Regions from separate parts of the Listeria sp. MAN/IMW/UF555 genome, predicted to be linked through region 3. Evidence: predicted binding sites of a transcription regulator. Region 3 holds the regulator's gene; each other region holds the start of a gene.

Region 1 (4,669 bases), on a different contig from region 3:
ATACAATCCAGTTTGGCGCAATCATTCACGGCGTTGGCGGCACAACAGATGGTTGGCGCCACCCAGATATTAACCCAGCAGCAAGTACAGATTTAGATTTTTATAAAACTCGTGCAAAAATTGCAGAACAAGGCCTATTTAGTTTTGTATTTATTGCGGATGGTCTTTTTATTTCTGAAAAATCTATTCCGCATTTTCTTAATCGTTTTGAGCCGATTACTATTTTATCCGCTTTAGCAGAGTCTACAGAAAATATCGGGCTGGTTGGAACATTTTCGACATCATTTACGGAACCATTCACGCTCGCAAGGCAACTTTCCTCATTAGATCATATTAGTGGTGGTCGAGCTGGCTGGAATTTGGTCACTTCTCCGCAAGAAGGAGCAGCACGAAATCATAGCAAGAAAAACCTCCCGACCCACAGCGACAGATATAGCATTGCGGCAGAACATTTAAAGGTAGTTCGCGGACTATGGAATTCATGGGAAGAAGACGCTTTTACTTATAATAAAGAAACCGGCGAATTTTTTAATCCAGAAAAATTACATCGTTTGAATCATCAAGGTGAGTATTTTCAAGTGGAAGGACCGTTAAATATCGGCCGCTCCAAACAAGGAGAACCAGTCGTTTTCCAAGCGGGGGCATCTAGCACAGGTCGGGATTTTGCAGCCCAAAACGCGGAAGCTATTTTTACGCATTCAGATTCGCTTGAAGAAGCTATTCAATTCTATCAAGATGTGAAAACTCGTGCTGAAAAAGCTGGCAGAAATGCAGCAGAGATCAGGATTTTCCCAGGAATTAGCCCAATTGTAGCGGATACTCTAGAAGAAGCCGAGCAGAAATACACCGAATTTGCCAATCTTATTCCGATTGAAAATGCCGTCACCTATCTCGCGCGTTATTTCGATGATTATGATTTAAGCCAATTTGAACTAGATGAACCTTTCCCCGACCTTGGCGACATCGGTAAAAATGCTTTTCAAAGTACGACGGATCGAATCAAAAAAGAAGCAAAAGAGCGCAATCTAACCCTGCGCCAAGTAGCGACCGAAGCAGCCACCCCGAAAACACCTTTTATAGGAACAAAAGAACAAGTAGCTGATTTAATCGAAATTTGGTTTCAAAATGAGGCGGCAGATGGATTTATCATCGCGTCTGACATCCCAGGTACTTTTGAAACATTTGTCGAGCAAGTTATTCCGCTTTTGCAAAGTCGAGGATTGTATCGAAACGAATATCCAGCCACAACCTTAAGAGGCAACCTAGGTCTTGAAATACCAAAAAATAAACAAGCCGTCAACATCAAATAATAGAAAGAAAACGGAGCGCCTTTAAGGATCTTCGTTTTTTTGTTACAATAAAAGAAAAAAGGAGCTAAACCATGCGCTTAGATAAATTATTGTCCCACACAGGTTTCGGGAGTCGTAAAGAAGTGAAACCACTGCTTAAATCCGGGGCAGTTGTCGTAAATGGAACGATTCAAAAAGACAGTAAAACCCAAGTGAATCCAGACAAAGATCAAGTTACTGTTCACGGAACTCCTGTCATTTACCAAGAATTCGTATATTTTATGCTTCATAAACCCCAAAATGTCGTGAGTGCAACCGAGGATAATCTGTCAGAAACCGTCATTGATTTACTCGAGCAAGAAGACACGCTCACTAATCCATTTCCGGTCGGTCGTTTGGACAAAGACACAGAAGGATTACTTATTATAACTAATGATGGCACGCTCGCTCACAATTTACTTTCACCTAAAAAGCATATTGATAAAACATATTATGCTAAAATTGATGGCGAGGTTACAGCGGAGGATGTAGAAGCCTTCAGTGCTGGCGTCACTCTCGATGACGGCTACACCTGTAAACCAGCTCATTTAGAAATTATCACTCCGAACGAAATAAAAGTAACTATCCAAGAAGGAAAATTCCACCAAGTAAAAAGAATGTTCGCTGCTCGCGGGAAAACAGTCAGCTATTTAAAACGAATTTCAATGGGGAACTTACAACTAGATGAATCTCTTGAACTCGGTGAATACCGCCCACTGACTGAAAACGAGCTGCTTATCCTTCAAAATAAATAACGATAAACGAAAATTTTCTTCCTAAAAGAAGTAGATTTTCGTTTTTTAGATTGCAAAAGAAAGCATTTACATATATAATAAACATGTGTTTGAAATTAAAACAAAAGTTTGGAATGGAGGTGCATTATATCGTGGAGAATAATAAAGCGAAAATGAACGAAAAGGAAGAGATAATTTTCAATTCCATCCGTAAAAATCCTTACATTTCTCAACAAGAACTTGCTGATATACTTGATTTATCAAGACCGACAGTAGCGAACCTTATTTCTGGCCTTATTAAAAAAGGTCGTATTTTAGGAAAAGCCTATATTTTAAATGAAGCAAAACAAATCGTTTGTATAGGTGGAGCGAACGTCGATCGGAAGTTTTACATTAAAGACAAGGCCCAGCTAGCTACATCTAATCCGGTGCGCTCAACACAAAGTGCTGGCGGAGTTGCTAGGAACGTTGGTGAAAACCTTGGTCGCCTTGGAAAAGAAGTTATATTACTCACTGCTTGTGGAACAGACTCCGACTGGGAAGCTGTCAAAAATGCCAGTAATACATATATGAACTTAGATTATGTCACTGCATTTCCAAGCATCGCAACAGGTTCTTATACAGCCGTACTCGAAAACAATGGAGATTTGCTCGTTGCACTAGCGGACATGGATGCATACGATCACTTAACCCCAGATGTACTAGCGAAAAACGAAGGCTTGCTAAGTCAAGCGAGCGCCATTATTGCCGATTTAAATTGTCCAAAAGAAACATTAGAATACCTTGGAAGTTTTGCCGAAATTAATTCCATCCCATTAGTCTTAGTTCCCGTTTCCTCACCTAAAATGTCTCATTTACCAGAACGTTTGGATCACGTGACTTGGCTAATATGCAACCGAGATGAATCAGAAACTCACCTAGAAATGACCATTGAAAACGATGAAGACTGGCGCTTAGCTGCACAAAAATGGCTAGATTTAGGCGTAAAAAATGTCATCGTTACAAATGGCAGTAAAGGTGCGGTTGCAGCAAACAACGCAGAAGGCATTATCTTTGAACCCGCTATTGTCATTGAAAACATTGTAGATGTGACAGGAGCAGGAGATGCATTTTGTTCTGCGGTAATTTATGCATGGTTAGAAGGAAAATCTTTACAAGAAATTTTAAAAGCAGGGAGCGTAAATGCTGCGCGAACACTCGAATCTGAATACACTGTTCGCCAAAATTTATCAACATCCCAACTACAAAAAGATCTGGAGGAATTCAAATGAAAAATTATCTATCATTATCCGAAGAAGTAAAACAAGCAAAAGCAGAAGGAAAAGCTATCGTAGCCTTAGAATCCACAATCATCTCTCACGGGATGCCTTACCCACAAAATGTTGAAATGGCTCGTGACGTAGAACAAATTATCCGTGATAACGGCGCGGTACCTGCAACAATCGCTTTAATCGACGGTAAAATTAAAATCGGTCTTTCTGATGAAGAACTAGAACTATTTGCAAAAAGCAGCAATGTAGCAAAAGTTTCTCGTCGTGATATTGGCTACCTTATTGCTACAAAACAACTAGGAGCAACAACAGTAGCTGCAACGATGATCTGTGCTGAATTAGCAGAAATCGGTATCTTTGTAACTGGTGGAATCGGCGGAGTTCACCGCGGTGCCGAAACAACAATGGACGTTTCTGCTGATTTAGAAGAGTTAGCGAAAACAAATGTAGCAGTAGTATGTGCTGGAGCAAAATCTATCTTAGACTTAAACTTAACAATGGAATACTTAGAAACAAAAGGCGTTCCAGTAATTGGTTACCAAACAGACGTACTTCCAGCATTCTATACTCGTTCAAGCGATGTAGAATTAACATTACGTGCAGATGCTCCAGAAGTTATCGCTGAGTCCCTTAAAGCAAAATGGGATCTAAAAATTGAAGGTGGCGCTGTAATCACAAACCCAATCCCAGAAGAATTTGCAATGGATGAAAAAGTAATTAACGATGTTATCCAAACTGCACTTAAAGAAGCAGAAGAAAACCACATCCACGGAAAAGACGTTACACCATTCCTTCTTGGCAAAGTAAAAGAACTAACAGACGGTAAGAGCTTAGAAGCAAATATCGAACTAGTAAAACACAACGCACTAATCGGTACTCAAATCGCCGTAGCTTATCAAAATATCTAATAATCAATAGAGCTGTCGCCTTTAAGTGGTGGCAGCTTTTTTATGTTAAAATAAATTTAAAAATAAAGGAGGAATATAAATGATTGCCGTAAGCGCTTGTTTGGCAGGAATTGCCTGTAGATATGACGGGAAAGATAAAGAAATTACCAAAATAAAACAAATGGTTGAAAACGGAGAGGCGATTCCTTTTTGTCCTGAAGTTTCAGGTGGTTTGGAAATACCAAGAAATCCAGCTGAAATAGTAGGTGGAGATGGTAAAGACGTCTGGCTAGGTCGCGCTAAAGTAATGGATAATCAAGGAATAGATGTAACAGAAGAATATAAAAACGGAGCGAGTTTAACTTTGACTAAAATGAAAGAACTCGGTATTACTCAAATAATTATGAAGGAAAAAAGTCCTTCTTGTGGAAGCTGTGCTATTTACGACG
Region 2 (4,669 bases), on a different contig from region 3:
CTCCAATACTCCTTTCGTTGTTATAAAGAAATTGTATCATTTTAAGAGAGAATATTACTTTTTTGCTCATATTTAATCATTTTTGAATGAAGAGGTAGTTAAACTTGCGGAATCATTCCTATTTAAGTATCATATGAATATATGACCATATATGAAGAATGGGGTGATTCTGATGGAAAACGCAAAACAAACTTTAGATGAAGAGACGCTTTTTAGTGTAACGCAAATTTTCAAGGCGCTTTCTGATCCGACACGTGTTCAAATTTTAAATCTGCTTCAAGAGCGAGAATACTCTGTGAACGAAATTGCGCGAACGCTGACTTTTAATCAAACAACGGTTTCACACCAGCTCCGTTTTTTAAAAAACTTAAGGCTTGTGAAATCAAGACGTGAAGGCACTACAATTTATTATATGCAAGATGATAATCACGTATTAGAATTACTGACCCAAGCAATTCGCCACGTGCACCATCACTAACAACAAGCGCTCAGAAAACCTTTTTAGGAATGATGGGTGTTTTTTATGCCAAATAATGAGAGATTATGATAAAGTAGTTAACAAATAAAAATTTGGAGGAAACATTTTGAGCAAATTATCGCCAGTGCAAAAATTTATCGTCATTGCGGGAATAGTTGTCATGGTTATTATTTCCATTTTAGCAGTTATTTGGAATAGCAATCTTGCGGCAGTTATTGGTTTGTCGGTTGCACAATTTATTATTATTCAGTTGGTATGTTATGTAGGAATATATTCGCATATGAAAGTAGGAACAGCACGAGGTACGAAACTTTTTAGTTGGGGAATATTAACGACACTTCTGTTTTCAGCAATTATTTTTATTTTTGCTACAGATAATTTTAGAACTTATTCCGCAGCAATGATCGCTCTAATTGGTTACTGTGCAGCCTTGATGATGCGCGAAATCGAAAATACTAATCCTGCCAATAAAAAACAAAAAAGAGAGGAATAAAACGAAGAATGGAGTGATAGTATGGGAATTCATCAATATTTCCAAAGTTTATCGGATTTAGAGAACATTTATCGTTGCCCGGGAAAATTTAAGTATCAGGAGCATTCAGTTGCAGAACACTCTTACAAGGTTACTTCTATTGCACAATTTTTTGGAGCTGTAGAAGAAGATGCGGGCAATGAGGTTAATTGGCGTGCTTTATATGAAAAAGCATTAAATCATGACTATTCAGAGCTTTTTATTGGTGACATTAAAACACCTGTAAAATACGCAACGACAGAACTAAGAGAAATGCTCTCTGAAGTGGAAGAAAGCATGACTAAAAATTTTATTAGCCGCGAGATACCAGCAACTTTCCAACCGATTTATCGACACTTGTTAAAAGAAGGGAAAGACAGTACGTTAGAAGGGAAAATTCTCGCTATATCTGATAAAGTAGACTTGTTATATGAGTCCTTTGGCGAGATTCAAAAAGGTAATCCAGAAAACATTTTTGTTGAAATTTATAGTGAAGCACTTGCGACTATTTATGAATACCGAGAAATGGCCAGTGTAAAATACTTTTTAAAAGAAATTTTACCAGATATGCTTGCTGAAAAAGGTATTGAAAAGACGGAATTACCACAACTTACTACAGAAATAACAACAAAAGCATTGCGTGAAGAGTAAAAAATTGGGGAGGGAAGTAAGATGGATCAAATTATATCTGCACTTATTTTCCCTTGTCTGCTTGTCATTCTATTTGCGCGCATCACGTATAACCGTTATGTCGCCTTAGTGCTTATGGTGGTTTTGATAGCCGCTTCTGCTAAATTGGGTTACACAAGTTCGTTTTGGCTAATCACGATAGACGCCTTTTCGATGACAATTGGTTTTGTCGTAGCCACATACATGTTACGACGTTTAAAGAAAAGCGGCAGTGACTTTTAAAGAGCAAATAGATAGGTAGAATACTCTAAAAGTGATAAAATAAAGAAAAGCGTAATCAACAGGTTGCGTTTTTTATTTTCAAATGAATACGAAAATATGTTCGGTTTTTGCTAGGCTAATTAAAATATTTATGATAAAATAGAAACATTAACGGATCTGAAAAATCCGCTTTTTGCTTTGCTGGATATTTTACAGTTAAAGCTTTTAGATGCCAGAATCGGACCGATAAGGAATGGGGGAATCCGAGTTGAAGGATAAATTTGAGTTAGTTTCTAAGTATAGCCCACAAGGAGACCAACCTAGAGCAATAGAACAATTAGTTGCGGGATTAAAAAAAGGCTTAAAACACCAAACCTTACTTGGGGCAACCGGTACAGGGAAAACTTTTACTGTATCTAATGTAATTCAAGAAGTAAATAAACCAACTCTTGTTATGGCACATAATAAGACGCTAGCGGGACAATTATATAGTGAATTCAAAGAGTTTTTCCCGAATAATGCAGTGGAATACTTTGTTAGTTACTATGATTATTACCAGCCAGAAGCTTATGTACCGCAGAGTGATACCTACATTGAAAAAGACGCTAGTATCAATGACGAAATAGATAAGCTTCGTCACTCCGCTACAGCAGCACTTTTTGAACGTAGAGATGTAATTATTATCGCCAGTGTATCTTGTATTTATGGTTTAGGTTCGCCGGTCGAATACGGAGAAATGCTAGTTTCGCTTCGGGTAGGCATGGAGATTAGCCGAGACCAATTGTTACGCAAGCTGGTTGATATTCAATATGACCGAAATGATATTGATTTCCAGCGCGGTCGTTTTCGTGTCCGCGGAGATGTGGTCGAAATTTTCCCGGCATCTAGAGATGAACACTGTATGAGAATTGAATTTTTTGGCGACGAAATTGAACGTATTAGAGAAGTAGATGCCCTTACTGGAGAAATCATAGGCGACAGAGAGCACGTTTCTATTTTCCCAGCATCTCACTTTGTTACTAGACCAGATATTATGAAAAAAGCAATTGTTAATATAAAAGCAGAACTTGAAGACCGCCTTAAAGTCTTAAGAGCAGAAAATAAACTACTGGAAGCACAGCGTCTTGAACAGAGAACCAATTACGATTTAGAAATGATGGAAGAAATGGGTTATTGTTCAGGCATTGAAAACTATTCAAGACATTTATCACTACGTCCAGCGGGAGTAACTCCATATACATTGCTAGATTATTTCCCAGATGATTTCCAAATAGTTATTGATGAATCACATGTAACGATGCCTCAAATCCGTGGCATGTTCAACGGGGACCAAGCCAGAAAGCAAATGCTAGTCGATCATGGTTTTAGGTTGCCAAGCGCACTTGATAACCGCCCACTTCGATTAGAAGAATTTGAAAAGCATATTAATCAAATTATGTTTATCTCTGCAACCCCAGGCCCATACGAATTAGAAAAGAATCCAGATGTAATTGAACAAATTATTCGACCTACCGGACTACTAGATCCAATTGTCGAAATACGTCCTATCCAAGGTCAGATAGATGATTTAATGGATGAAATCAATGATCGAGTTGAGAAGAACGAACGAGTTCTAATCACTACCTTAACGAAAAAAATGTCGGAGGATTTGACGAATTACCTAAAAGAAGCCGGCGTAAAAGTTCAATATTTACACTCTGAGGTAAAAACATTAGAGCGAATTGAAATTATTCGTGACCTTCGATTAGGGGTATACGATGTTATTGTTGGGATTAACTTACTTCGTGAAGGAATCGATTTACCAGAGGTGTCCTTGGTAGCAATTTTAGATGCCGACAAAGAAGGTTTCTTACGTTCAGAACGTTCCTTAATCCAAACGATGGGACGAGCTGCCCGTAACGAAAATGGACGAGTAATTATGTACGCAGATAAAATGACAGATTCCATGCGCAATTCGATTAGTGAAACTGAACGTCGTCGTAAAATCCAAATTGAATATAACGAAAAACATGGCATCACACCAAAAACAATTAGAAAAGAAATTCGTGGCATTATCGCAGCAACTTCTGCCGCAGATGAACGAGAAGCAGTAAAACAACATGATTTAAGTAAAATGTCTAAGAAAGAACGAGATATTTTCATTGAAGGTATGGAACACGAGATGAAAGAAGCAGCCAAAGCACTCGATTTCGAACGTGCAGCTGAACTTCGTGATGCTTTACTGGAAATAAAAGCGGAAGGATGAAGCGGAATTGGATAAAGAAAAAATAGTCATTCAAGGTGCAAGAGCCCATAATTTAAAAAACATTGATGTAGAGATTCCAAGAGATAAATTAGTAGTGATGACCGGACTTTCTGGTTCAGGAAAATCTTCGCTAGCTTTTGATACAATTTATGCAGAAGGACAAAGACGTTATGTAGAGTCTTTGTCTGCTTATGCTCGCCAATTTTTAGGTCAAATGGATAAACCGGATGTGGATTTAATTGAAGGGTTAAGCCCGGCTATTTCCATAGATCAGAAAACTACTAGCCGTAATCCGCGATCTACCGTTGGGACAGTTACAGAAATACATGATTACCTGCGCTTACTTTATGCGCGAGTGGGGCATCCAGTGTGTCCAAATCACGGCATTGAAATCACTTCCCAAACAATTGAACAAATGGTAGACCGTGTGCTCGAATATCCAGAAAAAACACGTATTCAAATTATGGCGCCTATTGTTTCTGGTAAAAAAGGAACACATAAGAAAACGATTGAAGAAATAAAAAAAGAAGGCTACGTACGTATT
Region 3 (4,669 bases):
TGAATTCACCATCTGTTTTAATTGTTGTATTGTTAGAACCAGCAAGGTCTGCTGAACCACCAAAAATAGTAGGTATTTTCGCAGCTAATGCATTGATAACCTCACCACTTGAAGCGCGGCTAGCAAGTGCTTTAGAATCGTCATATACTGGAAGATCTGCATCCCAATCAGCTGGTAACTTGTTATTTAAGCTATCTTCTAATTGTTTAGCAAGCTCTGGGTATTTCGCTTTATAAGAAGCAAATAATTCTTTCCATGCTGCTTCTGCTTTTTCACCGCGTTCCCCAATAGTTTCTTTAAAGCGAGCTGTAACTTCTTCAGGAACAAAGAATTTTTCTTCGTAGTTCCAACCATAAGCTTTTTTCGCTTCTAAAATACCTTCGTCACCTAGAGGAGCACCATGAACTTTACTAGTACCTGCATTAGGAGCACCAAAACCAATAACTGTTTTAACTTCAATCATTGTAGGTTGTGATGTATTTTGTTTTGCTTTTTCAATAGCAGCTAGAATTTCAGCTGTATCATTACCATCTTTAACTAATAAATGTTCCCAACCATATGCTTCAAAGCGTTGTTTTACATTTTCAGAGAAAGATTTGTCTAAATCGCCATCAAGAGAAATATCATTGGAATCGTATAAAACAACAAGTCTTCCTAGTTGTTGGTGACCTGCGTAAGAAGCCGCTTCAGAAGCAACACCTTCCATTAAGTCTCCATCCCCGCATAGTGCATAAGTATAGTGATCCACAACTGGGAAACCATCTTTGTTATATTTTGCTTCAAGATGTCTTTCTGCCATAGCCATACCAACAGCCATCGCAATACCTTGACCAAGTGGACCAGTAGTTGCATCTACTCCATCAGTATAACGATATTCTGGGTGACCTGGAGTTTTACTTTCCCATTGACGGAAGTTTTTAAGGTCTTCTATTTCTAATTTGAAACCACTTAAATGTAATAAACTATATAAAAGCATTGAGCCGTGTCCAGCAGAAAGTACAAAACGATCACGGTTAAACCAATGTGAATTTTTAGGGTTTGTATTTAATACGCGAGACCAAAGTGCATAAGCCATTGGAGCCGCTCCCATTGGTAATCCCGGATGACCAGAATTTGCTTTTTGAATTGCATCAATTGATAATGTACGAATTGTATTTACTGCTAAACTATCTGTGTTATCGAACAAATGAAACATCCTCTCTTCAATATAATTTTAACTACTTTTAATAATAAGCCTAAAAAGCAATTAACACAACTAATAATTGCTTTAAATTGCTTAATTGATTGGTATTTTTGTTCATTTGCGCAAAAATGTTCATTTGGTACTAATTTTTACTTCTTATTTTTTCTCATTTGTTTTATTTTATGCGGTGTTACATCATTTCCTTTAGGGTCAATAATCGTAGTATTTTCGATTGTTCCCTTCATATGAGTGCGAAACGACTTAATATATTCTTTTCTTAATTTTTCTTGTTCTACTTTTTCATCAGCAGTTAGAGTCCCTGCTTTTTTCTTTTTAGAAAGTTCATTGATTCTATCTATTTTAGCTTTTTCTAGCATCACACTTCATCCTTTTCTTCATTATATTAAAATAAGAAAGTAGCTATATCGCTACTTTCTTTATTATATCATAAACGACACTAAAATCGTTTCTACTGGTTTGCTAATTGAATAGTACTATCGCTTCTTTGTAACTTTGTTTCGTGTACTGGTATAACTACAGAATCCCCAGCTTTCACATGTCCATCTGTAAGGTTATTTTCTTTTTCAACCCAAGATACAAAATCTGCTTTTGCCATATCGCTCTTCGCTGCATATTGGTCTGCAATTGCCCAAATAGAATCCCCTTCATTTACATCTACCTCAGAATACTCACTGCCACTCCCAATAACAGTGCACATCAATATAATTCCTAGAACTAAACAAGTTATTACAAATATAATAGAAACATAAAATTTATCCCAAATTAATTTTAAAGTCATTAATAATCCCTCCAAAAAAGAATGTACGTTCGCTTTTCTATATTATAGAACGGCCGTTCGCATATGTCAATAAAAAACGAACCTTTGTTTGCATATTGGATTTTCTTTTGCTATACTTGATTTATAAAATAACCATTAAATCAATGAGGTGAAACCATGAAAATATCTAAACGTCAACAAGATATATATGAATTTATAAAATCAGAAGTAAAAGAAAAAGGTTATCCACCTTCCGTACGTGAAATCGGTGAAGCTGTTGGTTTAGCATCTAGCTCCACAGTCCATGGCCATCTTGCTCGACTTGAAGGTAAAGGACTAATTAGACGTGACCCTACGAAACCTCGTGCTATTGAAATTTTGTCTTTAGAAGATGAAGCAGAGACGCCGAATGTAGTCAATATCCCAATCATCGGTAAAGTTACTGCCGGAATGCCTATTACAGCGATTGAGAATATAGAAGAATATTTCCCACTCCCTGAATATATGGCTGCAGGAGAAACCAATGTCTTCATGCTTGAAATCGACGGAGAAAGTATGATAAATGCCGGGATTTTAGATGGAGATAAAGTAATTGTTCGACAACAAAGTTCAGCAATTAATGGCGAAATTGTCGTAGCGATGACTGAAGAAAATGAGGCGACTTGTAAACGTTTCTATAAAGAAGCGAATCATTTTAGATTACAACCAGAAAATGATGCACTAGAACCAATTATCTTAAATAACGTTACTATTTTAGGCAAAGTTATCGGTCTTTATAGAGATATTCACTAAAAGCTATATTTTGTTAGGCGGTTTTTATATTGATTTATTTTGAAACAGATAGACTAATTGCAAGAGATTATGTAGCAAGTGATTATGTTCCCTTTAGCGAAATGAACGGTGACAAAGTCGTAATGAAGTACTTTCCATCTACACTTTCAAAAGAAGAAAGTAATGCTTTTTTAGAAAGAAATCAACAAGAATTAACGGCACTTGGCTACGGACTTTTTGCCATTGAAGAAAAATCTACTGGCGAATTTATTGGTTTTACCGGTTTTCATGAAGCAACTTTTGAAGCTGCGTTCACCCCTTGTATCGAAATTGGCTGGCGCTTAAAGAAAAGTGTATGGAACCAAGGTTATGCAACCGAAGCCGCACTAGGAGCTCTCGATTTCGCCAAACAGAAAACAACTATCGATGAAATTTACAGTTTCACCGCTATGTTAAATAAGCCATCAGAACAAGTAATGAAAAAAATCCATTTTACAAAAGTAGCTACATTTATGCATCCTGCTCTAGCGGAAGGACATCCTTTAAAGCCACATATTCTTTATAAAGCATAGTAAAAACCCTGTACAAAATTGTACAGGGTTTTCTTAGCTCCAAATAAGGAGTGAAATATAAAGTCCGACGAGTGTAATAAACAATACTGGAATAGTAATCACAATACCTATTTTAAAATAAGATCCCCAGCTTATTTTTATCCCCTTTTGAGCTAATACATGTAACCATAGTAACGTTGCAAGCGAACCGATTGGCGTTATTTTAGGTCCTAAATCAGATCCGATAACATTTGCATAGACTAAGGCTTCTTTCATTACTCCTGTAAATGAAGTATGATCGATTGCAAGTGCATTAATCATTACAGTTGGTAAATTATTCATTACAGACGACAATATCGCGGCAATAAAGCCCATCCCAATCGTGCCTACGAAAAGCCCATAATGCGCAATATATGAAATAGCCTCTGCTAATAATTTAGTAATGCCAGCGTTTTGCAAACCGTATACGACGACATACATCCCGATCGAGAAAAACACAATATTCCACGGCGCCCCTTTTAAAATCTTCCTTGTAGAAACAGCATGACTCTTTCCACCAACTAGCAAAAAGATAAACGCTACAAGTAAAGCGATAAATGACACTGGAATGTCCAAAAAGCTACTTAAGAAATATCCAATCACTAGAATGATAAGTATTCCCCATGAAATCCGAAACATTTTTTTATCTTTAAGCGCAGAAGCCGGCTTACGAATTCCACTAATTTCATAAGTTCTAGGTAACGCTTTTCTAAAATAAATATAAAGAACAATAATACTCGCAACCAACGAAAAAAGCGTCGGAATCAACATTATTAATGCGTACTTTGAAAAACTAATGCCGAAAAAGTCAGCCGAAACTATATTCACTAAATTACTAACAACAAGCGGTAAAGAAGTCGTATCAGCAATAAATCCACTGGCAATGATAAAGGGAACCACCTTTTTTTCATCAAAATTAAGCGCACGCACCATCGCCAAAACAATTGGAGTTAAAATCAGAGCTGCCCCATCATTCGCAAAAAGGGCTGCCACTAGAGCTCCCAAAATAGAAATAAGTACAAACATGAGTAATCCGTTCCCTCTTGCTAACCTTGCCATATGTAACGCTGCCCATTCGAAAAAACCAATCTCATCTAAAATAAGTGAAATAATAATAATTGCAATAAAAGCGAGTGTTGCATTCCAAACGATGCCTGTTACAGTTACAACATCTGTTAAAGTGACAACGCCAAGTAATAATGCGAGTAATGCTCCAATACAAGCGGACCATCCAATCGACAAGTTTCTAGGTTGCCAAATAACAAATATAAGCGTTAAGGCAAAAACTAAAACAGCTAAAGTAATCTGCATACCTGCCCCTTTCCCTAGCAAATATTAATCCCTTTT

The links. Region 3 encodes LexA, which represses DNA repair genes until DNA is damaged. Its sites were predicted from a motif close to CGAACATATGTTCG; they were not measured.
Region 1: AC4PG8_RS09645 (carbohydrate kinase) is a predicted target of LexA. The motif match lies at 2,181-2,194, and genes of this name have one in related genera.
Region 2: uvrB (excinuclease ABC subunit UvrB) is a predicted target of LexA. The motif match lies at 1,991-2,004, and genes of this name have one in related genera.

What each region holds. Positions count from the first base shown of each region.
Region 1 is NZ_JBZWZS010000002.1:510,643-515,311, reverse strand. It holds gene AC4PG8_RS09655 (LLM class flavin-dependent oxidoreductase) at 1-1,310, shown strand, start outside; gene AC4PG8_RS09650 (pseudouridine synthase) at 1,382-2,083, shown strand; gene AC4PG8_RS09645 (carbohydrate kinase) at 2,215-3,333, shown strand; gene AC4PG8_RS09640 (pseudouridine-5'-phosphate glycosidase) at 3,330-4,241, shown strand; gene AC4PG8_RS09635 (2-thiouracil desulfurase family protein) at 4,321-4,669, shown strand, end outside.
Region 2 is NZ_JBZWZS010000004.1:118,361-123,029, reverse strand. It holds gene AC4PG8_RS12755 (ArsR/SmtB family transcription factor) at 173-478, shown strand; gene AC4PG8_RS12750 (hypothetical protein) at 585-971, shown strand; gene AC4PG8_RS12745 (HD domain-containing protein) at 993-1,640, shown strand; gene AC4PG8_RS12740 (CsbA family protein) at 1,662-1,901, shown strand; gene uvrB (excinuclease ABC subunit UvrB) at 2,149-4,125, shown strand; gene uvrA (excinuclease ABC subunit UvrA) at 4,133-4,669, shown strand, end outside.
Region 3 is NZ_JBZWZS010000001.1:396,636-401,304, forward strand. It holds gene tkt (transketolase) at 1-1,186, opposite strand, end outside; gene AC4PG8_RS01915 (DUF896 domain-containing protein) at 1,333-1,560, opposite strand; gene yneA (cell division suppressor protein YneA) at 1,653-1,982, opposite strand; gene lexA (transcriptional repressor LexA) at 2,139-2,753, shown strand; gene AC4PG8_RS01930 (GNAT family N-acetyltransferase) at 2,783-3,304, shown strand; gene AC4PG8_RS01935 (arsenic transporter) at 3,338-4,633, opposite strand.